3 regions of the Pseudomonas sp. R4-15 genome follow, and region 3 is predicted to be linked to each of the others. Evidence: riboswitches for the same ligand, from Rfam matches in the RefSeq annotation. Region 3 holds a riboswitch; each other region holds the start of a gene.

Region 1 (9,569 bases), 1.3 Mb from region 3:
GCACCGCGGTGAGCACCAGGCCGCTGAAGCGCTGCTCAAAGGTGCGGCTGAGCTCTTCGATGGCGAAGACGATCCCGGCCAGTGGCGTATTGAACGCCGCGGCGATCCCCGCCGCGCCGCCCGCGAGGATCAGTCCGGCGATGGTGCGGCGGTCGTGCAGCCCCAGGCGCCGGCCGAAGGCATAGATGATGGCGGCGCCCACGTGCACCGTCGGGCCTTCGCGGCCCACCGAGCCGCCGACCAGCAGCGCGCCGAGGGTGAAGAGCATGCGTATCGCCGCTACCGGCAGCGCCAGTACCTGGGCACGGAAGCGCAGCGAGGGCGTTTCCAGGGCGGCGATCACCTGGGGAATGCCGCTGCCCTTGGCGTTGCCGAACCAGCGATGGGTGACCCAGGCCAGCAGGGCGAAGCCCGCGGGGGTGATGAGCAATGGCAACCAACTGGCGGCGCCGAGCATGCGTTTGAACAGCGCGAAGGATTCGTCCGCCAGCCAAGCGAAGGCCAAGGCCGCGAGGCCCACCAGCAGAGCCCCGACCCAGAAGGCCAGGCGCTGTCGCCACTCCCGCCAACGTGGGCGGCGAAAGCGGCCAGGCTTGCTCGCGGCGGGCGTGGGGCTGGGCGCCGGTTGGGGCGATGGACTGGGTTGCTCGGACATCGGCGGAAATGGATTGTTACAGAGCGAAGTGGGCGATTATGACCCTCTTTGCCCGCTCGTGCATGCGCGAAGGCTTTGCGCCGGCGTTGACGTTCCTCCTCCGCAACCCCTCCTAGGAAGGGATAGGGGCCTGGACGGGTGCCAGGCCCAGCATCGCGTCGCTTGCCTTCCAGCCCAATTCGAAGCGGGCGCCGAGGACGAAGCGGCCCTGCTGGAAGTCCCAGCGCTCGACCCGTGCGCGCTTGTTTTCACCCGGCTCGATGCACAGCCGGTTGAAGGAGTTCGGCGCGCTGCCGCGTACCCGCGAGGAGAGGGTGGTGCCGGCCTGTACCGTCCAGATGTCATGGCTCAGGCTGGGGTACTGATTGCGCAGGGGCAACACGTAGGGCAGATGGATGTGCCCGCCCATCACCAGGTCCAGCCCGACGTCCGCCCAGCAGGTCAGCGCCGCCAGGGCGCCGCGTTGCAGGTTGCTCAGATCGCTGGGCACCATCGAGCCGAACGGCTGGTGCGCGATCACCATGCGCACTTTGCGTGGGTCGCCGCGTTCGAGCAGGCGACGTACCCGGCGCACCTGGCCGCGGCTCACCAATCCGTCCTTGTGGCGCTTGGGATGGGTGGTGTTGAGGCCGATGGCCAGCAGGCAGTCGTCCTCGTAGATCGGCTCGAGGTTCTTGCCGAAATGCCGGCGGTAGTTGCCGTACGGCCGCAGGAAGCGCGCCAGCAGGTTGTACAGCGGGATGTCGTGGTTGCCGGGGATCACCAGGGAACGTTCGATGCCGTCGGCCTGCAGGCGGTCGAGAAACCCGCGGGCGGCGGCGAACTGGCCGTTGCGCGCACGTTGGGTGATGTCGCCCGAAAGCACCAACAATTGCGCCGGACGCTCGCGCACGTGGGCTTCCAGGGCGGCGACCACCTCGGGCTGTTCGGTGCCGAAGTGGGTGTCGGAGATCTGCACGATGGTCGTCATAGGCCAGAGGATACCGCGGCGTTGTCGAATTGGGGTCCTGCAGGTTTCGAAACGCATGCTGGCAAAAAGATTCCCCACGGCGCGACAGCGCCGTCGTTGACGCGCGAAGCCTCGCGCTCTAACCTGCCGCCTGCCTCAGGTGCCCGCCCGATGCATGACGTCGGCGGGGCATCCGCCAGCTTCGTGCCGGCGCTGCCCCGAGGGTGAAACAGGGAAGCCGGTGACCTCCGCGCGCATGCTGCGCGGGAGCATTCCGGCGCTGCCCCCGCAACGGTAGGCGAGCCTCGGATACGCGATGACCACTGTGCGCAAGCACGGGAAGGTGCGTGTCCTGGCGGGTGATATTGCCCGTCGCTCGCGAGCCCGGAGACCGGCCTGGCGCAGCTCATGGCAGTGCGGCGGGCACGGCGGGGAGTGCGCCGTCGGCGCCCGTCCCGTTTCGCGTCCATTTCTCCGTCTGCCCACGATGACTGACAGTCGTGCGGGTGGCACGACGGAGAACCTCGCTTGAATCCTGTACGTTTCTCGCCGATCGCCTGGGCGCTGGTCGGTGCATCCTGCTTTTCTCCCGCGGCCCTGGCCGCATCCCTGACCCTGGCCGAACAGGTGGTGACCGCCACGCGGACCGACCAGGCGCTGGTCGACGTCGCCTCCAGCAGCGTGCTGACCCGCGAAGACATCGAGCGCAGCCAGGCGCAGAGCCTGCCGCAGTTGCTGCGCGGCCTGCCCGGCGTGCAGTTCGCCAGCAACGGAGGGCGCGGTACCAGCACCTCGCTGTACCTGCGTGGGGTCAGCGACAAGCAACTGCTGGTGCTGGTCGACGGCGTCAAGATCGGCTCCGCGACCACCGGCACCGCGGCCCTGCAGGACATTCCCGTGGAGCGCATCGAGCGTATCGAACTGGTGCGCGGGCCGCGTTCGAGCCTGTACGGCGCCGAGGCGCTCGGCGGCGTATTGCAGATCTTCACCCGCAAGGGCTCCGGCGAGGGATTCAAACCCTATCTGTCGATCGGCGCGGGCAGTCGCTCCAGCTACACCCGCAGCGCGGGTGTTTCCGCGCGGCACGGCGGCGGCTGGTTCGACCTGGGCGTGAGCAGCGAGGAAACCGACGGCACCAATGCGCGCGCCTACCGGGCGTCCTCGCCGGGCAGCTACGAGCCGGACGCCGATGGCTACCGGGAAACCTCAGGCTCGCTGCGTGGCGGCTACCACTTCGACAACGGCCTGCAGCTCGAAGGCAGTTGGCTGCAGGCGAGCACCCACAGCGAGTACGACCCCAGCTCCTCCAGCGCCAGCGCCCGCAAGCCCTATGCCGATGGGGAGCAGCAGGTGATCTCCGGCTCCGCGCGTTTCGCCGTATTCCAGTCCTGGACGGTGGTGCTGCAGAGCGGACACAGTGAGGATCGCGCCGACAACTACCGCGCCGGCAACTTCTACTCGCGCTTCAATACCTCCCGCGACACCTTCGGCTGGCAGAACGATATCCGCCTGGCGGAGAACCAGTTGCTCAGCGCGGGCTTCGACTTCCAGCGTGATCGCATCGATACCAGCGACAACTACGCCGAGGACTCGCGTGACAACCGTGGCTACTACCTGCAGTACCAGGGCCGCTTTGGCCGGCACGGGCTGACCCTGGGCGTGCGCCATGACGACAACCAGGCGTTCGGTGAGCACGACACCGGCAACCTCGGCTGGAGCTACGCGCTGCGTGACGACCTGACGCTCAACGCCAGCTACGGCACCGCGTTCCGCGCGCCCTCGTTCAACGACCTCTACTACCCCGAAAGCGCCTTTACCGCCGGCAATCCCGATCTCTCTCCGGAGAAATCGCGCAGCTACGAGCTGGGCCTGCGCGGGCTGGCCGGCTGGGGCGAGTGGGAGCTGAACGCCTTCGAGAACCAGATCGACGACATGATCGTCTGGGCCGGCAGCAGCCCGATGCGGCCGGAAAACGTCGAGCGCGCGCGCATTCGCGGCCTGGAGGCGAGGGTCCGCGGCGAATGGGCCGGCTGGCAATTGGCGGCCAGCGCCACGCTGATGGACCCGCAGGATCGCAGCAGCGAGAACCATGGCCAGCAATTGGCACGTCGCGCCAAGCGCACCTTCAACCTGGACGCCGATCGCGACCTGGGCGAGGCCTTCGGCGTGGGCGCGACCCTCTACGCCGCCAGCCAGCGCTTCGACGGCAACGACAATGCCGACGACGAACGGATGCCCGGCTACGCCCTGGTGGACCTGCGCGGCGAGTACCGCATCGATGCCGAGTGGCGCCTGCAGGCGCGTCTGGCCAACCTGTTCGACCGTGACTACGAAACCGCGCAGACCTACGAACAACCCGGTCGCGCCTTCTACCTGACCCTGCGCTACCAGGCGCTCTGACGGAGACCCGACGATGCCCGTTCTCCCCCTGCAGCAACGTCTGCTGATCGGCCTGGCCCTCGCCGTGCTGATGGCGGTCACCCGCGGTCAGCACTTCGCTAGCCTGGATGCCTTGCCCAGTGCGTCCTGGGCGGTGTTCTTCCTCGCCGGCCTCTACCTGCGTGCGGGTTGGGGCTTCGCCGCGCTGTTCGTCGAGGCCTCGTTGCTGGATTGGGCAGCGCTGCGCGGCGGGCAGATCACGGACTGGTGTCTGTCGCCGGCGTACTGGGCCTTGCTGCCAGCCTACGCCTGCCTGTGGGGCGCGGGACGCCTGTTCGCCCAGCGTGCCCAGGGCGAGGCGCGTGACCTGCTGGCGTTGGCCGCGTTGGTCTGCTGCACGGCGTTGTGCGCTTACCTGATCTCCGGCGGCGGTTTCTATTTCCTGTCCGGACATTACCCCCAGGCGGACTTGGCCGGCTTCGTCGCGCGCATTGCCAGTTACTACCCGCGCCAGCTCGGCAACCTCGTGCTGTACCTGGTCGCCGCCGCGATCCTGCACTTGTCGTTGGGACTGCTGGCGCTGCAGCGTCGTGAGGCGCGGGGATGAACACCCCTCGCCGATGCCCGGCGCTGCTGGTCGCGGCGCCCGCCTCGGGGCAGGGCAAGACCACCGTCACCGCCGCCCTGGCGCGCCTGTATCGGCGCCAGGGCCAGCGCGTGCGGGTATTCAAGTGCGGGCCTGATTTTCTCGATCCGATGCTGCTCGAACGCGCCAGCGGCGCCCCGGTGCACAGCCTGGACCTCTGGCTGCTCGGCGAGGCGCAGTGCCGGCGCCTGCTCTGGGACGCGGCCGGGGAGGCCGACCTGATCCTCGTCGAAGGGGTGATGGGGCTCTACGACGGCCAGCCGTCGGCGGCGGACCTCGCCGAGCGATTCGGCCTGCCGGTGCTCGCTGTCATCGATGCCAGCGCCATGGCGCAGACCTTTGCCGCCATGGCGCTGGGCCTGGCGGCCTTTCGCCCGACCCTGCGTTTCGCCGGGGTGATCGCCAATCGTGTCGGCAGCGCGCGCCATGCGCAGTTGCTGCGCGAGGCGATGCCGGCGCACCTGCCTTGGCTCGCGGGGTTGCCGCGCGATGCGGCGTTGACGCTGCCCTCGCGGCACCTGGGCCTGGTGCAGGCGGCGGAAATCGCCGATCTGGAGACGCGCCTGGAAGCCGCCGCCGACGCCCTCGAAGGGCAGGGCATCGGCCTGCCGCCGAGCGTCGACTTCGCCGCCAGCGAGGCGCACGAGCTACCCCAAGTGCTGGCCGGGGTGCGCATCGGCGTGGCGCGGGACGCCGCACTGGGCTTTCTCTACGCGGCCAACCTGGAGCTGTTGCAGACGCTCGGCGCACAGCTGCAGTTCTTCTCGCCGCTGGCGGACGTAAGCCTGCCGGAGGTGGACAGCCTCTACCTGCCCGGCGGTTATCCCGAGCTGCACCTGGCGACCCTGGCAAACAACACGGCGCTGCGCGAGGCGATCCGCGCGCACCACGCCGCCGGACGGCCGATTCTCGCCGAGTGCGGCGGACTGCTCTATCTGCTCGATGAACTGGCCGACCGCGATGGCCAGGTCGCGCCGATGCTCGGGATTCTACCGGGCCGCGCGCGGCTGCAGCCGCGCCTGGCCGGTCTCGGCCTGCAGCAGGTCAGCCTGCCGGAAGGTCGATTGCGCGGACACAGCTTCCACCATTCGCTGCTGGACACGCCCCAGGCGCCGCTGGCGCTGGGCGAGTGTCCGAACGGTGGTCCCACGGCGGAGGCCGTCTATCGTATCGGCCGTACCACCGCCAGTTACATTCACTTCTACCTGCCGTCGGCGCCTTTGGCCGCCGCCGCGTTGCTCAGACCATGAACGATCACGCCTTCAGCGCCCCCGAGCGCGCCGCCCTCTACCGGGTCATCGCCGAACGCCGCGACATGCGCCATTTCAGCGGTGGCGAAATTCCCCGTGAGACGCTCAACCGACTGCTGCAGGCGGCGCACCAGGCGCCGAGTGTCGGCCTGATGCAGCCCTGGCGCTTCATCCGCGTGGCCAGTCGCGCCCGTCGCGAGCTGATTCACCAGTTGGTGGAGAGGGAGCGCCAGCGCACCGCCGAAGCGCTCGGTGCGCGGGGCGAGCGCTTCCTGCGGCTGAAGGTGGAAGGTGTGCTGGAGTGCGCCGAGCTGCTGGTGGCGGCGCTGGGCGATGATCGCGACAAGGAAGTCTTCGGGCGGCGCACGATGCCGCAAATGGACCTCGCCTCGCTCTCCTGCGCCATCCAGAACCTCTGGCTGGCAGCCCGCGCGGAAGGGCTTGGGATGGGCTGGGTCTCGCTGTTCGATCCCCAGGCGCTGGCCGAGCTGCTGGAGCTGCCCGACGGTGCCGAGCCGGTGGCGCTGCTCTGCCTGGGCCCGGTGGATAGCTTCTACGACGAGCCGATGCTGGTACGGCAGGGCTGGCGCCAGCCACGTCCTCTGCAGGAATTGCTCTACGAGGATCGCTGGGGCCAGCCGCTGGGCGACGAGGACGGCCGCTCGTGAGTCTATGGTTGTCCTGCGCCGCGGCACTGGCACTGGATGCCTGGATAGGCGAGCCGCGCCGGCATCACCCGCTGGTGCTCTTCGGGCGCTGGGCGGATGCCCTGCAACGACGCTTCAACGGCGAGGGCGAGGGGCCCGGGCGCGGCTGGCGCAGTCATGGCGTCAGCGCCTGGTGTCTGGCGGTACTGCCCTGGGTGGCGCTGGCCGCCTGGCTGTCCAGCCTGCCGTGGATCGGCCCGTTGCTGGAGATCGTCGCGCTGTACGCGGCCCTTGGCCTGCGCAGCCTCGCCGAACACGCAACCCCCGTGGCCCAGGCACTGCGACTGGGCGACCTGCCGGCGGCGCGGGCGGCCGTGGGGCGGGTGGTCAGCCGCGATACCCACGCGCTGGACGCGGACGGTGTGGCGCGCGCGGCCAGCGAGTCGGTTCTGGAGAATGGTTCCGACGCGGTGTTCGCCGCGCTGTTCTGGTTCGCCGTGGCCGGCGCGCCGGGCGTGGTGCTGTATCGCCTGGCGAACACCCTGGATGCCATGTGGGGCTACCGAACGCCGCGTCTGGAGCGCTTCGGCTGGGCCGCCGCGCGCATCGACGACCTGTTGAATTACCTGCCGGCACGGCTGGTGGCGCTGACCTACGCGCTGCTCGGCCAGACGCGTCTGGCGCTGCGTTGCTGGCGGCGCCAGGCGCCGGCCTGGGACAGCCCCAACGCCGGCCCGGTGATGGCGGCCGGCGCCGGTGCGCTGGGTGTCAGTCTCGGTGGCGCGGCGATCTATCACGGCCAGTTGCACGTCCGTCCGCCGCTGGGCGAAGGCCCGGCGCCGCGTGCGCGGGACATCGAGCGCGCGTTGAATCTGGTCTACCTGGGCGTCGGGCTTTGGTGGCTGGTACTGCTGCTCGGAGGACTGCTGCATGCTTGAGCACGGTGGGCGTCTCGGTCGGGCGGTTCGTGACTACGGCATTCCCCGCGCGGACTGGCTCGACCTGTCCACCGGCATCGCGCCCTGGCCGCTGGCGTTGCCGAATCTGAGCGTGGAGGCCTGGTGTCGCCTGCCGGAAGACGACGACGGCTTGCTGGCCGCCGCTCGCGACTACTACGGCTGTGCCGAGCTGCTGGCGGTATCCGGCTCCCAGGCGGCGATCCAGGCGTTGCCGTCGTTGCGCAAGCGCGCACGGGTGGCGCTGCTGGGGCCCTGCTACGCCGAGCACGAACAGGCCTGGCGCGGCGCCGGGCATGCCGTCGAAGTGCTCGACGAGGCGGGCGCGGAAGCTCGCCTGGACGCCTTCGACGTGCTGGTCGCGGTGAACCCGAACAACCCCACCGGGCGTCTGCTCGAACGCACCCGGTTGCTCGACTGGCACGCGCGGCTGGCGTCACGCGGCGGCTGGCTGCTGGTCGACGAGGCGTTCATGGACGTCGAGCCGGCGCAGAGCCTGGCCGGTGACACCGGTCCGCCGGGGCTGATCGTACTGCGCTCGTTCGGCAAGTTCTTCGGCCTGGCCGGCGCCCGCCTGGGCTTCGTACTGGCCGAGCCGGCGCTGCTCGCGGCGCTTGCCGAGCGTCTGGGTCCGTGGACGGTCAGCGGCCCGGCGCGGGAACTGGGGCGCGTCTGCCTGAGGGATTGCGAGGCCCAGCAGCGGCAGCGCGAGCGCCTGTCACGGGCCTCGGAGCGGCTGCACGCGCTGCTTGCCCGCGAAGGTCTGGAAAGCCACGGCTGCGCGTTGTTCCGCTATATGGTCACGCCCGCGGCGGCCCGCTGGCACGCCGCGCTGGCGCGTCAGGGCGTGCTGCTACGGCTGTTCGAACAACCCACCGCCCTGCGCTTTGGTCTGCCGGCGGACGAGGCGGGCTGGCAGCGCCTGGCCCAGGCTCTGAGCCGTCGCGAGGAATACGCATGGGTACGCTGATGGTGCAGGGCACCACCTCGGATGCTGGCAAGAGTACCCTGGTCACCGCGCTGTGCCGCTGGCTGCATCGCCAGGGCGTTGGCGTAGCGCCCTTCAAGCCGCAGAACATGGCGCTGAACTCGGCGGTGACCGCCGAGGGCGGCGAGATCGGTCGCGCCCAGGCGGTACAGGCTCAGGCCTGCGGGCTGGCGCCGCACATCGACATGAACCCGGTGCTGCTCAAGCCCAACAGCGACATCGGCGCTCAGGTGATCATCCACGGTCAGGCGGTGGGCAACATGGACGCACGGGTGTACCAGCAGTACAAACCCACCGCGATGCAGGCGGTGCTGGCCTCCCACCAGCGCCTGCGCGAGCGCTACGGGGTGGTGCTGGTGGAGGGCGCCGGCTCGCCGGCTGAGATCAACCTGCGTGATCGCGACATCGCCAACATGGGCTTCGCCGAGGCGGTGGACTGCCCGGTGGTCGTCATCGCCGATATCGACAAGGGCGGCGTCTTCGCTCATCTGGTCGGCACCCTGGAACTGCTTTCGGAGAGTGAGCGGGCGCGGGTGAAGGGCTTCGTCATCAACCGCTTTCGTGGCGACATCGCCCTGTTGCAACCGGGCCTGGATTGGCTGGAGCAGCGCACCGGGGTGCCGGTGCTCGGCGTGCTGCCGTACCTGATGGACTTCCATCTGGAAGCCGAGGATGCCGTGGACCGTCGCCAGGCGACCAAGGCTGGCGATGCCCTGCGCGTGGTGGTGCCCGTGCTGCCGCGCATCAGCAACCATACGGATCTGGACCCGTTGCGCCTGCACCCGCAAGTGCAATTGGAATACGTCACGGCGGGGCAGGCCTTGCCGCCGGCGGACCTGATCGTGCTGCCGGGTTCGAAGAGCACCCGCCGCGACCTGGCGTTCCTCCGCGAACAGGGCTGGGATCAAGCGCTGCTCCGTCATCTGCGCTACGGCGGCCGGGTGCTGGGCATCTGCGGTGGTCTGCAGATGCTCGGCAGACGCATCCATGATCCGCTGGGGCTGGAGGGCGAAGCGGGAGAGAGCGCCGGCCTCGGCCTGCTGGACCTGGACACCGAACTGGCGCCGCAGAAGCAACTGCGTAACGTCGCCGGGCGTCT
Region 2 (9,569 bases), 2.1 Mb from region 3:
AAGTTGCGCCCGGTGGGCAGCACGTCGGGGCGACCCCGGCTCGGCGCACCGCTGGGCCCCGGCGGCACGAAGCGTCCGCCCAGGCCCTGGGCGAGCAGACGCAGTTCCTGCTCGCCACAGGCGGCCAGCGCCGGACGCAGTTCGTCCTGAACGCGCTGCAGCACGGCGGCGGCGTGTTGCCAGGCGGGATCGGCCGGCTGGCTGCCGTCGAGCAGCGCCAGCGCCAGCAATTCGAGGCGCTCGCGGGTGTCGCCCAGGGTGCGCCAGGGCTGTGCGTCCTGCGCCGCCAGCAGCGCCGGACGGCTGCCCTGCCAGGGCTCGCCCCAGTCGGCAGCGAGCGGGTCGAAGGCATCCTCCGGCAGCAGGTCACGGGCCAGCGCGCGCAGCAGCCCGCTGTTACGCCCCTGGCCGTCTGCCACGCCCAGGCGCGCCAGCGCCAGCAGGGTGTCGCGCTCCAGGCGCTCACTGGGCGACACGCCGAAGACATGCAGGCCGTCGCGGATCTGGCTTTCCTTCAGCTCGCAGAGGTAGGTGTCGGTGCGGTTGAGCAGCGCCTGCTCGCCCTCCTCGTCGGACGGCGGTGGCAGGCCCAGGTCGGCGTGCAGCTGGTTGTCGAGGATCAGCGCGAGGATCTGCTTGCGCAGCAGCCCGGCACGCCGCGGGTCGAGGGTCAGGGCCTCGTAGAATTCGTCGATCAAGCGTTCCAGATCGCGGGTCACGCCGTAGCTTTCGGCGCGGGTCAGCGGCGGCATCAGGTGGTCGATGATCACCGCCTGAGCGCGGCGCTTGGCCTGGGTGCCCTCGCCCGGGTCATTGACGATGAACGGGTACAGGTGCGGCAGCGCACCGAAGATCAGGTCCGGCCAGCAGGTTTCCGAGAGTGCCACGCTCTTGCCCGGCAGCCATTCCAGGTTGCCGTGCTTGCCCACGTGGACCACCGCATCGCAGGCCCAATAGCGGCGCAACCAGCAGTAATACGCCAGGTAGTGGTGCGGCGGCACCAGGTCCGGGTCGTGGTAGTTGGCCATCTCGTCGAGCTGGTAGCCGCGCGCCGGCTGGATGCCGACGAACACCGAGCCCAGCCGCAGGCCGGCGATCATGAAGCGGCCTCTGCGCAGCATCGGGTCGGCTTCGGGGGCACCCCAGCGCGCGACGATGGCCTCGCGGTTGGCCGCCGGCAGGCCGGCGAAGAACGTCAGGTAGTCGGCCAGCGCCAGGCTCTGCCGCGCCGGACGCACGGCCCAGTGGTCGGCATCGTTGGTGATGCCGCGCTTGAGCTCGGCCATCAGCGCATCGCCGTCGGCCGGCACATCGCTCACCGCGTAGCCCTGGCCGGCGAGATGCTCAAGGATGCCGATCACCGAGGCCGGGGTGTCCAGGCCGACGCCATTGCCAAGGCGCCCTTCGCGGGTCGGGTAGTTGGCGAGGATCAGCGCCAGGCGCTTGTCGCCATTGGCCTTGCCGCGCAGCGTGGCCCAGCGCCGGGCCAGCTCGGCAACGAAGTCGATGCGCCCCGCTTCGGCCTGGTACTCGACCACGTCGCACTGGGTCAGCGGACAACGCTGCGCCAGCCCCTTGAAGCTCACCGCGCGGGAGATGATGCGGCCGTCGACTTCCGGCAGCGCCACCTGCATGGCCATATCGCGCGGTGCCAGGCCGTGCGGATCGGCAGCCCAGGCTTCGCGGTTGCCACCGGAGAGAATCACCTGCAGCACCGGGCGATCGCCGACCAGCGCATGGTCGCCGGGATCGTCGAAGGCGCTGTGGGCAAACGCCGTGGTGTTGAGCAGCAGCGCCACCGCGTGACGCTCGCACAGCGCGCGCAGGGCGGCGAGGCAAAGGCTGTCCTTGAGCGACAGCAGCGCCACCGGCAGCGGGTTCAGCCCCTGCGCCTGCAACGCCGCGCAGAGCTGGGCGAACACCCGCGTGTTACCGGCCTGCAGATGCGCGCGATAGAACAGCAGCGCCACCACCGGCGCACCGGGCTGCCAGTCGGCGGCCCAGTCTTCTTCGGTGGCGCTGCCCAGGCGCGGGTGGAACACCGCGAACGGTGGCAGCGGACGCGGCGGCCGGGCGCGCTGGGTGTGACCGAAGAAGCGTTCGCCCAGGTAGCGGTAGAACTGCTCGGCGTTGTCCCGCCCGCCTTCGCGCAGATAGCGCCAGAGGCTGTGGCAGTCCTGCGCGCTGGCGGTGCTCAGACGCGTCAGGTTGGGGTCTTCGGCCATGTCGCCGGAGAACATCGCCAGGACGATGCCGCGCCGCCGGCACAGCGTCTCCACCTGCTCGGTGCCGTACGGCCAGTAGCTCTCCCCGCCCAGGTGGTCGATGACGATCACCTTCGCGTGCTGCAATACCTCGTCCAGGTACAGGTCGATGGAAGCCGGCTGACGCAGGTGCTGCAGGTTGGCCAGACACACCTCGGGGTAGTCCGCCGCGGCATCCGCCTGGCGCGGGTGCGCCGCGGCGAGCAGCGCCAGGGTGGTGTCCGCGGCGCTGAGCACGACGATCTCGGCCGGCTGCTGGTCGAGGCGAATGATGTTCGCCCCGCTCTCATCGACGTAGCCACCCGGCAGGGCGGAAAGCATGTGCATCTCAGGCGCTCCGCAGGGCGGCCCGCAGTTCGCCGGCGATGGCCGCCTGGTCCAGCGCGTGGCCGATCACCACCAGCCGCGTGGCGCGGGCTTCGGCTTCGTTCCAGCGCCGGTCGAAGTAGCTGTCGAAGCGCCGGCCGACGCCGTGTACCACCAGGCGCATGGGCTTGCCGGGCACCGCGACGAAGCCCTTGATGCGGTAGATCTCGTGGCGTTCGACCAGCGCCTGCAGGGCCTCGACCAGCGCCTCGCGCGCCACTTCCGGCAGGTCCACCGAGAAGGAGTCGAAGTCCTCGTGGTCGTGCTCTTCGCCAGGCGCGTGCTCATGGTGGCCCTGGCGCAGGTGGATGGTCTCCTCCGAGGCGCTGCCCAGGCCCAGCACCAGCTCGGGATCGAGGCGGCCCTGCTGGCTGGCGATGACCTTGACCCCGGCCGGGATTTCCTCGCGCACCAGCGCCTGCACCTGCTCGATGGCGGCGGCGTCGGCTTGGTCGGTCTTGCTCAGCACCACGAGGTCAGCGGCCATCAGCTGGTCCTCGAACAGTTCGTGCAGCGGCGATTCGTGGTCCAGGTTCGGGTCGGCCTTGCGCTGGGCGTCCACCGCCTGCGGGTTGGCGGCGAACTGGCCGGCGGCAGCGGCCGGCACGTCGACCAGGGTGACCACCGCGTCCACGGTGCAGGCGTTCTTGATCTCCGGCCAGCCGAAGGCCTGTACCAGCGGTTTGGGCAGTGCCAGGCCGCTGGTTTCGATGAGGATGTGGTCGATCTGCTCGCGACGGGCGATCAGCTCGCGCATCACCGGCTGGAATTCCTCCTGCACGGTGCAGCACAGGCAGCCGTTGGACAGCTCGTAGAGCTGGCCGGCCGCTTCGCCGCCGTCTTCCTCGCAGCCGATGCCGCAGCCGCGCAGGATCTCGCCGTCGATGCCCAGCTCGCCGAACTCGTTGACGATCACCGCGATGCGCCGGGCGCCGGCGTTCTCCAGCAGGTGGCGCAGCAGCGTGGTTTTGCCGCTGCCGAGGAAGCCGGTGACGATGGTGACGGGAATCTTGGCGGGGGTCATGATCGGTACCTTGGTCGCTAAAGGAAAAATCAGGATTCGAGCGCCGGAATGCGCGCGACGAACTTGCCGCGGATACCGGCGGGCCACTGGCGGAACGGCACCTGGCCGGTCTCGCTGTCGGCATAGTGGGTGGCGTAGTCGAGCAATGCGGCGGCCGCCTCGGCCTCCGGCTCGAAGCCGCCGAACACATAGGTGATCTTGCCGGGGGCCCGCAGCGCGGCGCTGCAATGCCGCTCGCAGGCCATCAGGCAACGGGTGCGTTGCAGCTGCAGCGGCGCATCGCCGAGCTGGCGTTCCAGCTCGTTGGCAAAGCGCTCCCCGCGCCGTGGGGTATCGCCCTCGGCGGTGCCGCCGCAGGTTTCACAGACGATCAGGGTGACGCTCATCGGGAAGACTCCGGGTGCAGCGCCCAGGGCAGCACGAAGCGCTGCTCCTCGTGCTCGCCGAGCATGGCGCGGACCTTGTAGACACGTTGCAGATTGGCCGGGGTGAGCACCTGGCGTGCGCTGCCGCAGGCCACCGGGAGACCGCCGTCGAGCAGCAGGATGCGCTCGCAGAAGCGACTCGCCAGGGTCAGGTCGTGCAGCACCACCAGCGCGGCCTGGCCGGCGCGGCATTGCGCGCGCAGCAGTTCCATGACGCTGAGCTGATGAAAAGGATCGAGGGCCGCCACCGGTTCGTCGGCCAGCAGCAGGTGGGCGCCCACCGCCAGTGCCCGCGCCAGTCGTGCCCGCGCGCGCTCGCCACCGGAGAGCTGGTCGATGCGCCGCCCGGCCAGGGTGACCAGCGCGGTACGTTGCAACGCCTGCTCGATGGCATGGGCGTCTTCCGCACCCGGCAGGCCGAAGGGCCGGCGGTGGGGAATGCGCCCCAGGGCCACGTAGTCACGCACCGTCAGCGGCCAGCCGCCCTGCCCGTCCTGGGCCAGGTAGGCCAGCCGGCGGGCGCGCTCCGTCGCCGCCAGGGCCGCGAGGTTTTCGCCCCCCAGCGTCACCTCGCCGCGGTAGCGCTGCAACTGCGCCACGGCGCGCAGCAGGGTGCTCTTGCCGGCGCCGTTGGGGCCGATCAGGCCGACCAGCTCCCCTGGCGCGACCTGCAGATCGATACCGTCGAGCAGCGTCCGCCCCTCCACCTCGACGCCCAGGGCGCTCAGTCGCAGCAGACTCATGCGCGCAGCCCACGCTGGCGCAGCACCAGCAAGAGGAAGAACGGCGCGCCCAGCAGCGCCGTGACGACGCCGAGCATCAACTCGCGCTCGCCGGGCAGCAGGCGTAGCAACAGGTCCGCGCCGAGCAGCAGCACGGCGCCGCCCAACGCACTGGCCAGCAGCAGCCGCGACGGGTGATAGCCCACGGCGCGGCGCAACAGGTGCGGCACCACCAGGCCGACGAAGCCGATCACCCCGCTGACCGCCACGCTGGCGCCCACGCACAGCGCGCAGCCGAGCACCACCTGCAAGCGCAGGCGCGCCAGGTTGATGCCCAGGCTGGCGGCCTCGTCCTCGCCCAGGCCGAGGGCGTCCAGCCCGCGTCCACAGGCCAGCAGCAGCCCGACGCCCAGCAGAATGAACGGTGTGCTCAGGCGCAGGTCGGCGAAGCTGCGGTCGGCCAGCGAGCCCATCAGCCAGAGCACGATGTCCTGCATGTCGCTCGGCGTCGGTGCCAGACTGATGGCCAGCGAGGTCGCCGCGCCGGCCAGCGAGGACAGCGCGATGCCGGCGAGGATCAGCGTCAGGTTGCCACCGCGTCGGCGCGCCAGCAGGTACAGCGCCAGCGTGGCCAGGGCCGCCGCGCCCATCGCCGTCAGCGGCAGCATCCAGGCGCTGACCCCGGCCAGCCCGTAGTAGAGACAGAGCACCGCGCCGAGACTGGCGCTGGAACTGACGCCCAGCAGCCCCGGCTCGGCCAGCGGATTGCGCAACAGACCCTGCAGCGCCGCGCCGGCGCAACCCAGCGAGAGACCGACGAGGATCGCCAGCAGCACCCTCGGCAGGCGCACCTGCTGCACGATCAACTGCTGGCGCACTGCGGGACGCGACAGGTCGCCCGTTTCCACCGGCGCGGCCAGCAGCGCGCTCGCCACCTCGCCGGTGGCAAGCGGCACCGGACCGACGCGCAGCGAAGCCAGCGCCAACAGCGCCAACAGCGCCAGCAGCACGAGCAGGGCCGGATTCAGCCAGCGGCTCACAGGTTCACCGCCTGCAGCGCCGCCGAGAGCTGTTCGGCGCTGTCGATGAGTTGCCAATCACTGCATCCCCAGTGGTTGCCTGGCAGGCGCACCGCGGGCCGCTGCTCGAGCAACGCCTGGAACAGCGGGTGGCGCGAATAGGCCGAGCGCGCCAGGCCCTGGTCGCCAGGCATGTCGGCAAGGACGAAGGCGTCCGGCGGGTCCTCGAGCAACGCCTCCAGGGAGACCGTTCCCCAACCCCGCACCCGCTGCGCGTTACGCGCGCCAAGGGCGGCGAACAGCGTGTCGACGTAGGTCTCGCGCCCGGCACTGCCGCCGTTGGTGCGCAGGTACAACAGCCGCGGTGCGTGACCGCGCTGCCCCAGGCGTTGCAAACGCCGCTCGACGTCCTCGGCGAGCGCTTCGCCCGCCTCCGAGCGATCGATCTGCGTGGCGAACTCGCGAGTGCTGGCGAGAATCTGCGGCCAACTGACCGGATAACTGGGCGTGACCACACGAATGCCGTTGCGCCGCAGCAGCTCACCCCCGTTATGCGCCAGCCAACGCCGCGAGGCGATGACGATGTCCGGATGCAGTGCCAGCACCTCCTCCAGGCTGGCGCTGTTGCCGGGCAACTGGCGTGCCTGCCGCGCCCAACGGGAACGGGCCGGGTCCTGGCTCTGCCGGGACACCGAGAGCAATTGTCCGGGCGCCGCCAGGCTCAGCGCCAGTTGGTCGGCGCAGAGATTGGTGGAAACCAGGCTCGGCAATGCGGCCTGCACCTGGCAGGCGCAAAGCACGAGGAGCAGCGCAAGCAGACGCATCAGAAATCCAGGCCGGCCTGACCTTTCACACCGGCGCCGAAGGCGTGCTTGACGTCGCGGATTTCACTCACGGTATCCGCCAGCTCAACCAGCTCCGGCCGTGCGGCGCGGCCGGTGACGATCACGTGCTGGTGCGCCGGACGATTGCGAATCGCCGCCAGCACCCGCTCGCTGTCCAGGTAGTTGTACTTGAGCATGTAGGTCAACTCGTCGAGCAGCACCAGATTCAGCGCCGGGTCGGCGAGCATGGCCTCGGCACAGGCCCACGCCTGGTCGGCGGCGGCCTTGTCGGCATCCCAGTTCTGGGTGTTCCAGGTGAAGCCGGTGGCCATGGCGTGGTAGGTCACCTGGGGCAGGTTCTGCTGCAGGAAGATGACTTCGCCGGAGGCCTGGGTACCCTTGATGAACTGCACCACGCCGCAGCGGTGGCCGTGGCCCAGGGCGCGGTAGAGGGTGCCGAAGCCGGACGTGCTCTTGCCCTTGCCGTTGCCGGTGATCAGCACGAAGACGCCGCGCTCGATCTGCGCGCGCTCGATGCCCGCATCCACCACGGCCTTCTTGCGCTTCATGCGCTCGGCGTGGTTCTGCTTCTTCTGTTCGTCGATCATGGAGGGGCTCCGGCAGCCTGGACAGTCTGTCGATGCGGCCGGAACGGGAGCGCTGCGGCCGAAGGCCACAGAAAACGAATGCGCCACTCGCGATGCGACCGGCGCTTCGGCGCTCGCCCACACCCCGGGGCGCACCTTGATGTGCGGGCGAACGGGCCGGTCTTCTGGCTCGCCTTCAACCGTTGCCGCGCCTTCCCGAAGCATCTTCAGTGGCTCGTGCGACAACGTCAGGCTTACAGCAGCGGGGGCTGCGCCGGACTACCCGTCTTGCGGGGTCACCGGACTTCCCGTTTCACCCCGCTCTCGCGGGGCACCTGTTCGTCGCCGCGCAGGGTAGCCGGTTGCGCCCTGCCCGGCAATCTTCACCCCGACACGTTGACGCCGAGCCGCCATGCTGGCACCTTTCCCGCCGCTTCAGGTGTCCCGCGAGAGCGGGGTGAAACGGGAAGTCCGGTGAGTGCGAATGCACGATTCCGGCGCTGCCCCCGCAACGGTAAGCAGGTGATGGTCCGCAATTGCGCCACTGTGCCACGGCATGGGAAGGCTGCATCCATCGTGCCCTGCAAGCCCGGAGACCGGCCTGGAATACATCAACCAAGACGACCGCGGTGGGCGGATGCGTCGGCGCGGGCCTTGGGCATCGCCGTACGTGCGCACCCCTCCTTTGGTATCCCAAGAGGGCCCGATATGAACAACGCAACCCTGAGCCACGGCGCCAGCGCCGCCCTTCCCCTATCCCAACGCATCGCCGTTGCCGCGGGCAGCCTGCTGCTCGGCTGCGCGTTGATCTGGTTCGCCGGCTTCTCCCACCTGGAGATCGTGCACAACGCCACCCACGACGCGCGCCACAGCGCGGCGTTCCCGTGCCACTGACGGGGTGTCGACGATGATCACACGTATCGCGCGCGCCGCGGGCTTTTCGGGCTTGCTGGCGGCCCTGCTGCTGACGCTGCTGCAGAGCTTTTGGGTGACCCCGCTGATTCTCCAGGCTGAGACCTACGAGAGCGCCGGCGCCCCTGCCGAGCAGGCACATGAGCACGAAGCAGGCACACCCACTCACTCGCATGACCACGAAGCCTGGGCGCCGGAGGATGGCGTTTCGCGTACGGCCTTCACCGCACTGGCCAACCTGGTGGTGGCGGTTGGCTTCGCGCTGATGCTTGCCGGCCTGTTCACCCTGCGCCATCCGGCGCACACCTGGCAGGGACTGCTGTGGGGACTGGCGGGCTTCGCGGTGTTCAGCCTGGCGCCCTCCCTCGGACTGCCGCCGGAGGTCCCCGGCACCGCCGCCGCGGCGCTGGAATTGCGTCAGTACTGGTGGATCGGCGCGGCCAGCGCGACCGCCGTCGGCCTCGCGCTGCTGGTGTTCGCCCGTCACTGGGCGCTGAAGCTGCTGGGCCTGCTGCTGTTGCCGCTGCCCCACCTGATCGGCGCGCCGCACCCCGAGGTCCACGAAAGCCTGGCGCCGGAAGCCCTGGCGCAGGAGTTCATCTACGCCTCGCTGGTCACCAACGCGCTGTTCTGGGCCGCCCTGGGCTGGCTGTGCGCCGGGTTCTTCCGTCGCGAGTCCGCCTCGCTGCGCGGCTAGGGCCTGTTCCCGTTTCATTCACGGCCGCGCCGGCACCTGTTTTGGCGCGAGACAAGGCGCAAGTCGCAGGGCTTACCGGGGTAAGTCCAAGACGAGTAACGCCGTATCGCGCCAAAACAGGTGCCGGCCGGTAGGGTTGTGCCAGAAATGACCTGCGCTGTCGTTGCAGGACTTGCCAAGGGAGTGGCCATTGGCTGCGTCCTGCGCCTAACCGCAGGCCATTTCTGGCGACAACGCGGTTCGCGAATGAAACGGGAACAGGCCCTAGGCGATCCGCCTCAACATGTAAAGGGTCTCGTCGACTCGCGCAGCCGCTTCGGCGATGACCACCTCACCGCCCAGCTCCCGCAGCCGGGCGTTGAGGTCCCCGGCGTAGAGCGCGCGGCGCCAGTCACGGTAGTTCTCCGGAGGCGCCAGCCAGGCATGCAGCGCGGGCAAGCGAAAGGCCCAGTTGCCGGCCTCGCAGGCGAAACCCGCCGCACGCAGGCGCGCCACCACCGGCGGGTCGCCCAGCAACACCCCGCGGCACACCTCGAACATCAGCGCGCCGTGATGCGCCAGCAGCGGTGGATCTTCGGATTACGTGCGAAGTCCGGGTCCAGCGTCTGCGCGCTGATGTCCTCGATGGCGTAGCGCGCGCTCAGGTCCGCATCCAGCTCGAAGCGCCGGAAGTTGTTGGAGAAGTACAGCACTCCGCCCTTGGCCAGGCGCGCCATGGCCAGGTCGATC
Region 3 (9,569 bases):
AGTTGGTACGCAGCGGTGCGTTGCGCGAGATCTTCGCCCGCTGGCAGCAGGATTATCCCTATCTCTGAACGTCGCCGCCCTAGGGCCTGTTCTCGTTTCATTCGCGAGCCGCGTTGTCGCCAGAAATGGCCTGCGGTTAGGCGCAGGACGCAGCCAATGGTTATTCCCTTGGCAAGTCCTGCAACGACAGCGCAGGCCATTTCTGGCACAACCCACAGGGCCGGTGCCTGTTTTGCCGCGATACGGCGTTACTCGTCTTGGACTTACCCCGGTAAGTCCTGCGACTCGCGCCTTGTCTCGCGGCAAAACAGGCGCCGGCGCGGCCGTGAATGAAACGGGAACAGGCCTTAGGCGCCTTTTCGCTGACTCAGCGACAGCGGTGGCGCTACAATGTCGCCCCTGTCCCTACCCTGGAGCCTGAACGGTGTCCGTCGTTTTCGTTGCCTCCTCCAAACTGCCTACGCCGTTCGGCATCTTCGAGATGCACGGATTCCTCGAGGAGGAGACCGGCAAGGAGCACGTGGCGCTCACCCTGGGTGACGTGGCCGATGGCGAGCCGGTGCTCGGTCGTCTGCATTCGGAGTGTCTGACCGGCGATGCGCTGTTCAGCCTGCGCTGTGATTGCGGCTTCCAGCTCGAGGCGGCGATGCGGGCCATCTCCGAAGAAGGTCGTGGCGTGATTCTCTACCTGCGTCAGGAAGGTCGTGGCATCGGCCTTCTGAACAAGATCCGTGCCTACGAGCTGCAGGACCAGGGTGCCGATACCGTCGAGGCCAACGAGCGGCTGGGCTTCGGTGCCGACCAGCGTGACTACGCGATCTGCCTGCCGATGCTCGAACACCTGGGCATCCACTCGATCCGCCTGATGACCAACAACCCGCGCAAGATCAAGGCGCTGCAGGGCTTCGGCATTCGCGTTGCCGAACGCCGTCCATTGCAGACCGGGCTCAACCCGCACAATGCCAAGTACCTGTCGACCAAGGCCGGCAAGCTCGGCCACCTGCTCGGTCAGGTGCACCAGAACGAGACCTCGGCGTGAATCGCGCCGCGACCCGCGCCGCGCTGTTGTGGCAGTGGTGGCTGCTGGGCCTGGCGGTGCTGGCGCCGCTGCCGCTGTTGGCGTGGCTGGTGGAGGCGCCGCAGGTGCCGGAGCAATTGCCGATGGCGGTGTTCCTGCTCGGTCTGGCCAGTCTGTTTCCTACCCTGCGCGCCTTTCGCCACTACAAGCGGGCGCTATTCAGCGTGGCGCGTGAGCGTGATGGCGCCGGCGAAGCCGAGGCCTGGGCACAGATGGCGCGGGTCTGGCGGCGTGCGCTGCTGGTTGCCGGGCTGCCCGCCTGGCTCGCTGTGGTCGGCCTGTTCTGCGGTCTGGAAAGCGTACCGCTGATGCTGCTCTGGGCCAGCAGCGTGCTGCTGTTGTGGCTCTACCGGTTGCCGCGCCAATTGTGCTGAGGTCCTTCGCGACCGGCCTGCTGTGCCTTTTCCTGGGATTGCCGGCGCTGGCCGCGCAGCGGGTGGTCAGCCTGGCGCCCTCGCTCTCGGAGATCATGCTCGAACTGGATGCCAGCGACCGCCTGGTCGGTGTGCTCGATGGCGGCGAGCGTCCCGCCGCGCTGGCCCGGGTGCCGTCCGTCGGGCACCTCGGGCAACTCAACATGGAACGCCTGCTGGCGTCGAAGCCGGACCTGGTGCTGCTCTGGCCGGGTAGCCTGCCGGCGGCCCAGCGCGCGCAGCTCGAAGAACTGGGCATCCCGTTGCTGGTGGTCGAGCCCCATGACCTGCAACAACTGGCCGAGAGCTTCGCGCTGATCGGTGCGCGGGTTGGCCACGCCGAGCAGGGCGAAGACCTGCGCCAGCGCTTCGAGCAGGGCATGGCGCGGCTGCGCGAGCGCTACGCAAGGGCGCGCCCGCTGCGGGTCTTCTACCAGGTCTGGCACCAGCCGCTGTACACCATTGGCGGCGGACAGATCATCAGCCGTGCGCTGGAGGTGTGTGGCGCGCGCAACCTGTTCGCTGCGCTGACCCTGCCGGCGCCGCAGGTCTCGGTCGAGGCGGTGCTGGCGGCGGACCCCGAGGTCATACTCGCCGGCAGCGGCGCCGAACTGGAGCCCTGGCAGGCCTGGCCGCAACTCAGCGCGGTGCGTCTTAAGCAATTGCTGGCGGTGCCGGACAAGGGCCTGGAACGCCCCAGTTTTCAGATGTTGAAGGCGACCGAACGGCTCTGCGAGCGTCTCTCCGAGGCCCGCCCCGCGGATTAGCTGCTTCATGTCACTGGCATTGTGCCGGCGCTGGTGGCAGATTGAGCTTCCCGTCCAGTCGTTCTCTTGCACATGTCCCCGCCGTCCTACCGTTTCGTCCTCGCCAGCGCGCTGATCGTGATCGTCGCCCTGCTGTTGGCGCTTCCCCTGCAACTGTTGCCCAGCCTGCTCGCCGGGCTCCTCGTGCATGAGCTGGTGAACAGCCTCACGCCGCCGTTGCAACGCCTCTTCGCCGGGCATATGGGCCGCCTGCTGGCGGTGGGGCTGCTCAGCGTGGTGATTATCCTGGTGCTCGGGCTGGCTTTCGCAGGCGCGTTTTCCTTCGTGCTGCACGAGGTCAACAACCCGGGGCAGCTGTTCGCCCGGGCGATGGACCTGATCGATCGTGCCCGTGAGCAATTGCCCGAATCGCTGGTCAGCTACCTGCCGGCGAACGTCGACGATATCCGCCAACTGCTGCACGACTGGTTGCGCGGACACGTGGCGGAGTTGCAATTGGTCGGCAAGGGCGCGGTGCACCTGTTCGTCACCGTACTGATCGGCATGATCCTTGGTGCGGTGGTGGCATTGCAGCGGGTTCCCGCGCCGGAAACCCTGCGTCCGCTGGCCGCGGAACTGCTGGTGCGGGTGACGCACTTCGCCCGTGCCTTCCGCAACATCGTCTTCGCGCAAATCAAGATCTCCCTGCTCAACACCACCTTCACCGCAGTGTTCCTCGCTGGCGTATTGCCTCTGCTGGGTGTCGAGCTGCCGTTGACCAAGACGCTGATCCTGGTGACGTTCATAGCCGGACTGCTGCCGGTGATCGGCAACCTGATCTCCAACACGGTGATCAGCATCGTCGCGCTGTCGGTGTCGTTGTGGGTGGCGGTGGTCGCACTGGGCTATCTGGTGCTCATCCACAAGCTCGAATACTTCCTCAACGCGCGCATCGTCGGCGGCCAGATCAACGCGCGCTCCTGGGAGCTGTTGCTGGCGATGCTGGTGTTCGAGGCCGCCTTCGGCCTGCCGGGGCTGGTGGCCGCGCCGGTCTACTACGCCTACCTGAAGACCGAGCTGAAGGTGCAGGGCTGGGTCTGAGGTTCCAGCGTATCAAGCCCTAACGCACGAGGCCCGCTGATGCGGGCCTCGTGGTTCTTGCGGGGGCGCGTGTTACAGCGCGGGGGTCCAGGTCACGCCGAACAGGGCGGTGCGGCCCAGTTCCTGGTAGCGGAAGGGGACGCTGGCGAAGCTCGCATCATAGGCCGTGCCGGTGGCCTGGTAGTAGTCGTGGTCCAGCAGGTTGTCGATCTTCAATTCCAGGCGCAGGTCCTTGCGCGCCAGCCAACTGGCCCGCAGGTCGAGCACGCCGTAGCCCGGGATTTCCTCCGCGTTGGCCACATCGTTATAGCTATGGCCAACCAACTGCCAACTTCCACCGATGCTGTAGTCGCCGAAGTGGCGGTCCAGGTCGAACTTGAATGTATTCTGCGGACGGCGCGGTAGACGCTGGCCATCATTGCTACCACCACTGGCGTTACGTGCATCGACCAGTGAATAGCTCGCCTGGGCCTGCCAGCCGGGCAGCGTATAGAAAAGGCTGGTTTCCAGGCCTTGGATACGCGCTTTGTCCACGTTGACCGATGGGTAGCCAACGATCGCGTCGTCGATAACGGTGTGGTAGGCCGAGAGCTCCAGACGTGTCTCGGTTGTCAGCTGACTACGCCATTGCAGCTCTTGGGTGCGCGCCTTCTCGGGATTCAGGTCCGGGTTGCCGTTGCCGTACTGATCATAGAGGTCATTGAAGTTAGGGGCGCGAAATGCCTCGTTGTAGGAGGCAATGAGATCGTTGGTGTCATCCAGGTGGTAAGTGACAGCGGCATTCCAACTGGTGTGGCCGCCGTACGCTTGGTTATCGTCGTAGCGCGCCCCTACTTCGGTGGCGAAGCGTTCGGCTTCCAGGCGATGTTGAATGAAGACCCCATGGTTCCAGCGTGAGTCCTGCGCGAAATCCGGAGCGCTATGCAGCTCGTCCTCGTACCAGTCGACACCTAACTGAAGCTGTTGAGTCTCGCTGAGACTGAGGGTGTTGAGCCAGGACGCCTGATCCCGATAGGTGTTGTAGAGGGACATGCCATAGGACGCATTTGACGTTTGCCGGTCTTCGGCATGGCCGAGTTCGAGCCGGCTGCTCCAGTAATGGCTGAGCCGGGCGTCGAGGAAGGCGCTGGCGCTCGACAGCTCGAAGTCTGTATCGGCGGGGGTGGTCGGGTAGTCAGTGTTGTCATATTCCGCCTTGCCAGTCTGGCGCAGCAGGTTCACGCCGGCCTGCAGGCTGTCGCTGAAGCGATGCGACAGGCTCAGGTTGAAGGCTTTGTTGCGGTAAGCGCTGTCCTCGCTGCCGGGCAGGTCCGTGCGCTGCGTGCCATCGCTTTCATCGAGGGACGCGCCGAGGTCGAAACGGGTCTGCGCGTCACCGCCGGAGAGGCCCAGGCTGCGCTCGAAGGTGCCGTGGCTGCCAATGCCGAAGTGCACGCGCGGGCTCAGGCCCGCCTCGCCGCGGCGGGTGAATATCTGCACCACGCCGCCGACGGCGTCGGCACCGTAGAGCGCCGAGCGGCCGCCGCGTACCACTTCCACGCGCTCGATCTGGTCGAGGTTCAGGTATTCCAGCGAGGTGAGGCCGCTGGAGGCGCCGGCGATGCGCACGCCATCCACCAGTACCAGCGCCTGGGCGCTGCTGGTGCCGCGGATGAACAGGCCCGAGAGGCTGCCCGGGCCGCCGTTGCGGGTGATGCTCACGCCCGGGGCATGGCGCAGCAGGTCGAGCACGTCGGTCGGTTGCAGCCGCTCGATATCGGCGCGGGTGAACACGCTGCTCGCCGCGCTGCTCTGCGCGCGTTCTTCCACGCTGCGGTCGGCGGTGATCAGTAGCGCGTCGAGCTTGAGCGCGTCCTCGCGCGAGACCTCTTCGGCGGTGGCGGGCAGGGTCGGCAGCAGGCTGATCGCCAGCGCCAGGGGAGTGAGTTTCATGGACGTCCTCAAAGGCGAAAGAAGGCTTCGAGGAGGGCAGATAGCGAACGGCGGACGACGGGCACCCGTGCTCGACGGTGCGGCCCTCCGCAGCACCTGGTAGCGTCCATCCTGGCCGGTCTCCGGGCTTTCGACTCGGCGGCTCGCCTTCCCATGCCGATCGGCACAGTGGCGTTGGAGCAGCCGTGGGCCCAGGGGAATGGACCGACGTCGATTACCGTTGCGGGGGCAGCGCCGGAATTGCCCTGGGGCTCACCGGCTTCCCGTTTCACGCGTGCGGGGCACGCGCACCAGGATGGCAAACAGATATCGCGCGCACCTTAATGGCACTGTGCGATGCAGGCAAGCGAAACCCCTGAGCTGGGCGCCTGAACGACGCTCATGTAGCGGTTCGGTGATTCGCTATCTCCCTTGGCGGGATGGGCGCTGTCCCTCGCGCCAGCGCCACTCGAGTCGCCCTATCTGGACACCGAGTGAAGGCTCGGGGGTTGTGAGCGTCCGCTGGCTCAGACCGCCTGGCTTTCACCCAGGTTGGCGGCGGCTTTGTGCAGGTCCAGCACCAGTTGTTCCAGCACCAGCGTTGCACTGCGTGCTTCCTGTGCCGCGCTGGTGCTCTGGATGGCGCCTTGGGTGATGGTCTGCGCCTGCTGGTTGGCGGCCTGCGCCTGGGCGTGCTGTTCGTGCATCGTCTGACTGACCTGCTCGATGCGACGCTGCATCGCGGCGACTTCCTGTTGGATCAGATGCAGCGTGCGATCGGCCTCCTGTGCCTGCTCCACACTGCCGCCGGCGCTGCGCTGGCAGGCCTCCATGGATTCGGCCGCCTGGGCGATCTGCGCGATGATCTCGGCCAGGCTGCTGGCGATCGCTTGGGTCGCCTCGGTGGTATTTCGGGCGAGTTTGCGCACCTCGTCGGCGACCACCGCGAAGCCGCGCCCGGAGTCGCCGGCCCGCGCGGCCTCGATGGCGGCGTTGAGGGCCAGCAGATTGGTTTGTTCAGCGATGCCGCGGATCGAATTGCTCAGGTTGCTTACCGACTGGGCTTGGCTGTTGAGCCCGGAGACCTTTTCCCAGGCACTCTGGACCTGCTTGGCTAATTGGCCGATCTCGGTGGTGGTTCGGGTCACCTGCGCAGCGCCTTCTCGGGCCATGGCCAGGGTGCGCTGCGAAGCGCTGGTGCTGTCGAGCATGTGTTCGCTCATCTCGCCGATGCTACGACTTACCCCATCGGTGGCTTCGGCGGTGATACCGGCTGCAGTGCGCTGGTCCTGGGCGCAACGGCTGGCCTGGGCAGACGCCAGGCCGAGTTCGCTGGATGTACGGCTGAGCGCATTTCCAGCGGTCTTGATGCTGTTCATGGTGGTGTCGAGCTTGTCGACGAAGCTGTTCACCCAGCGCGCGAGCTCTCCACTTTCGTCAGCGCGGAAGTGCTCCGCCGAGAGCCGGCTGGAAAGCGGAGCACCGCACTCGGCGGTGTCCAGGAAAAAATCGCATAGCTGTTGCAGTTGGCGTGAGAGTGGCCGCAGGCTGAGCGCCCAGAAGCTGCCCATGGCGCCCAGCGCGAGTCCTCCGGCAAGTGCATCCAACGCTGGCTGGGTCAGCCCCAGCCAGCGTCCCCCGGCGTAGCCGGCGGCGACCACGGCGAGATGAATTAGCAGGCTGCGCAGTAGACGATAGTTGCTGCTGCGCGGGCGATAGACCTCGGCCAAATCGCCTTCGCACATCATCCCCCAGGTGTCCGGGGAGCCGGGCAATTGCAAGGTGGTGCCCGCGCCGACCACTGGAATGTGGCGATAGTCCGGATAGCCCGGATAGAGCACGAAGAGGTTATGCCCGCGGTGGATGGTTTCGCGCACGCCTGGGTGCAATTCTCCTGTCGCCGGGTTTGTGAAGCGCAGTTCGAACTCGGTCTGGCGTTGTACCCGGACGCTGCCGAAGGCGGTGCTTACGCCTTGCTTGAGGTTTTCGCCGCCGCTGAATGTGTCGTCCTCGAAGCGTGAGCGAGACAGCGCGGTACCCTGGGCGATGCTCGGATCGAAGACCGCCTTGACCATGAACAGGTAGTTGTCGCCGGAATCCGGGTAGACGTGCCCAGCCTCACGTTGGATCAGGTCACTGAGTACGTCATTGGGTATGCGGGCACAGAGGCAGCCTGCGGCCTGTCCGGCGACTTGGACAGGCTGGTGGAACATCAGCGTCACGGCATCATGGAAGCGCGAGCGGGTGGCGCCGAAGCGTTCGGTGAGCGGATCGCAGTAGGGACCCTGGAGGAATTTGTCGCGCAGCCCTTGGGCCAGTGCCCTTGCCTCATGTATCTGCCCCTTTCGGCCGGGACGGCTGGACGCGAGGATCGCGCTATCGGCGGCGACCACGAATAACTCGGAGACTTCCGGCAGATTCGCTTGGATCGTCATCAGCCAGCGCTCGTCGACATCTGGCCACTGGCTGGCGACATGCTGACTGAGTTGGCCGAGTTGCTGCCAGTGCTGCTTGGCCCAGCTAATCAGCAAGCGGGTGCGGGTCTGCACCAGGCCTTCGAAGGTCTTCTCGATACGTGCAGCCTGATGGCGATTCACCAGGCTAGCCCAGCGCAGCTTCAGGGCTCCATTGCTGCCAAACCAGCCCAGCCAATGGCGTTCGTTACTCGACCGCTGCATGCGCTGGCTCTTGAGTTCCATGGACGCCTTGCTCCAAAAAAAACGGATAAACGGGCGCGGGTAGCAAGTCGCGTGCCGGTTTGCCGAGGCTGGACGTTTGAGTGCGCAATAAGGCTCGTGAGGCGCTCGCACGCAGGGTGTCGGTTCAGAATAGGTGCGCGATATGTCTCTGAAACGACAAAGCCCACCGTAGGGTGGGCTTTGCGACGACCGGTGAGCAGTCGGTGCTCGATGGCGTTGAGCGGGGCCGGTGCAGGGGGCGGGTTTGCCTGCGCCAAAGGGGGCAGTCAGTCCGCTAGCCGACGACGGATGGCGGCCTCGATGCCGGCGGCATCCAGGCCGCACTCGGCGAGCATCTGCTCGGGTTTCGCATGCTCGACATAGCGATCCGGCAGACCCAGATGAAGCACCTCGGTCTGCAGAGCCGCGGCGCTGAGGTACTCGCTGACCGCGCTGCCGGCCCCCCCCATCACGCTGTTTTCCTCGACGGTGACGAGCAGCTCGTGGTTCGCCGCCAGGTCCCGCACCAGGTCTTCGTCCAGGGGTTTGACGAAGCGCATGTCGGCCACGCTGGCGTCCAGGGTCTCGGCGACCTGCAAGGCGTCGGCGAGCTGTACGCCGAAGACCAGGATGGCGACCTTGCTGCCCTCGCGGCGCAGTACGCCCTTGCCGATTTCCAGCGGCTCCAGGCCGGGCTCCAGCACGGCGTTCGGGCCGCTGCCGCGGGGATAGCGCACGGCAGCCGGGCCGTCGTAGTGATAGCCGGTGCTCAGCAAGCGGCGCAGTTCGTTCTCGTCGCTGGGCGTCATCACCAGCAGGCCGGGTATGCAGCGCAGGTAGGCGAGATCGAAGCTGCCGGCGTGGGTCGGTCCGTCTTCGCCGACCAGGCCCGCGCGGTCGATGGCGAACAGCACGTCCAGGTGCTGCACCGCGACGTCGTGGACCAATTGATCGTAGGCGCGTTGGAGAAACGTGGAGTAGATCGCCACCACCGGCTTCTGGCCTTCGCAAGCCATGCCGGCGGCCAGCGTCACCGCGTGTTGTTCGGCGATGGCGACGTCGAAGTAGCGCTCCGGGAAGCGCTCGGCGAAGGCCACCAGGTCCGAGCCTTCCTTCATCGCCGGAGTGATGCCGATCAGCCGTGGGTCGGCTGCGGCCATGTCGCACAGCCACTGGCCGAAGATGTTCGAGTATTTCGGTCTGCCGGCCTTCTTCGGCGCGGCGCCGGGGGCTTCCAGCTTGGTGATCGCGTGGTAGCCGATGGGGTCGGCCTCGGCTGGCGCGAAGCCTTTGCCCTTGCGCGTCACCACGTGTAGGAACTGCGGCCCCTTGAGGTCCCGCATGTTGCGCAGGGTAGCGACCAGAGTCGGCAGGTCGTGGCCGTCGACCGGGCCGATGTAGTTCCAGCCCAGCTCTTCGAAGAGTGTGCCGGGCACCAGCATGCCCTTGGCGTACTCCTCGGTACGGCGGGCGATTTCCCAGGCGCCGGGCAGTCGCGAGAGCACCTTCTTGCCGCCTTCGCGCATGCTCGCGTAGGTGCGGCTGGAGAGGATCTTGGCCAGGTAGTTGGACAGCCCGCCGACGTTGCGCGAGATGGACATGTCGTTGTCGTTGAGTACCACGAGCATGTCGGCACCGGTTT

What was found. Region 3 has a riboswitch for cobalamin ahead of ACYRGX_RS00240 (TonB-dependent receptor domain-containing protein). Riboswitches for the same ligand answer to the same signal wherever they lie in the genome.
Region 1: linked by a shared signal. The riboswitch ahead of btuB (TonB-dependent vitamin B12 receptor) and the one ahead of ACYRGX_RS00240 (TonB-dependent receptor domain-containing protein) in region 3 are both predicted to bind cobalamin.
Region 2: linked by a shared signal. The riboswitch ahead of cobO (cob(I)yrinic acid a,c-diamide adenosyltransferase) and the one ahead of ACYRGX_RS00240 (TonB-dependent receptor domain-containing protein) in region 3 are both predicted to bind cobalamin.

Annotation. Positions count from the first base shown of each region.
Region 1 is NZ_CM147293.1:3,362,786-3,372,354, reverse strand. It holds gene ACYRGX_RS16040 (chloride channel protein) at 1-655, opposite strand, end outside; gene ACYRGX_RS16035 (metallophosphoesterase family protein) at 768-1,625, opposite strand; cobalamin riboswitch at 1,795-2,018, shown strand; gene btuB (TonB-dependent vitamin B12 receptor) at 2,133-4,004, shown strand; gene ACYRGX_RS16025 (hypothetical protein) at 4,018-4,590, shown strand; gene ACYRGX_RS16020 (cobyrinate a,c-diamide synthase) at 4,587-5,879, shown strand; gene bluB (5,6-dimethylbenzimidazole synthase) at 5,876-6,547, shown strand; gene cbiB (adenosylcobinamide-phosphate synthase CbiB) at 6,544-7,464, shown strand; gene cobD (threonine-phosphate decarboxylase CobD) at 7,457-8,452, shown strand; gene ACYRGX_RS16000 (cobyric acid synthase) at 8,440-9,569, shown strand, end outside.
Region 2 is NZ_CM147293.1:2,614,365-2,623,933, reverse strand. It holds gene cobN (cobaltochelatase subunit CobN) at 1-2,591, opposite strand, end outside; gene cobW (cobalamin biosynthesis protein CobW) at 2,593-3,657, opposite strand; gene ACYRGX_RS12500 (DUF1636 family protein) at 3,684-4,040, opposite strand; gene ACYRGX_RS12495 (ABC transporter ATP-binding protein) at 4,037-4,822, opposite strand; gene ACYRGX_RS12490 (FecCD family ABC transporter permease) at 4,819-5,841, opposite strand; gene ACYRGX_RS12485 (ABC transporter substrate-binding protein) at 5,838-6,644, opposite strand; gene cobO (cob(I)yrinic acid a,c-diamide adenosyltransferase) at 6,644-7,252, opposite strand; cobalamin riboswitch at 7,390-7,585, opposite strand; cobalamin riboswitch at 7,652-7,850, shown strand; gene ACYRGX_RS12475 (CbtB domain-containing protein) at 7,940-8,125, shown strand; gene ACYRGX_RS12470 (CbtA family protein) at 8,139-8,840, shown strand; gene ACYRGX_RS12465 (hypothetical protein) at 9,105-9,380, opposite strand; gene rlmKL (bifunctional 23S rRNA (guanine(2069)-N(7))-methyltransferase RlmK/23S rRNA (guanine(2445)-N(2))-methyltransferase RlmL) at 9,380-9,569, opposite strand, start outside.
Region 3 is NZ_CM147293.1:48,999-58,567, reverse strand. It holds gene ACYRGX_RS00265 (substrate-binding periplasmic protein) at 1-68, shown strand, start outside; gene ribA (GTP cyclohydrolase II) at 425-1,039, shown strand; gene ACYRGX_RS00255 (MFS transporter) at 1,036-1,452, shown strand; gene ACYRGX_RS00250 (cobalamin-binding protein) at 1,449-2,258, shown strand; gene ACYRGX_RS00245 (AI-2E family transporter) at 2,331-3,338, shown strand; gene ACYRGX_RS00240 (TonB-dependent receptor domain-containing protein) at 3,411-5,270, opposite strand; cobalamin riboswitch at 5,367-5,580, opposite strand; gene ACYRGX_RS00235 (methyl-accepting chemotaxis protein) at 5,777-6,421, opposite strand; gene dxs (1-deoxy-D-xylulose-5-phosphate synthase) at 8,215-9,569, opposite strand, start outside.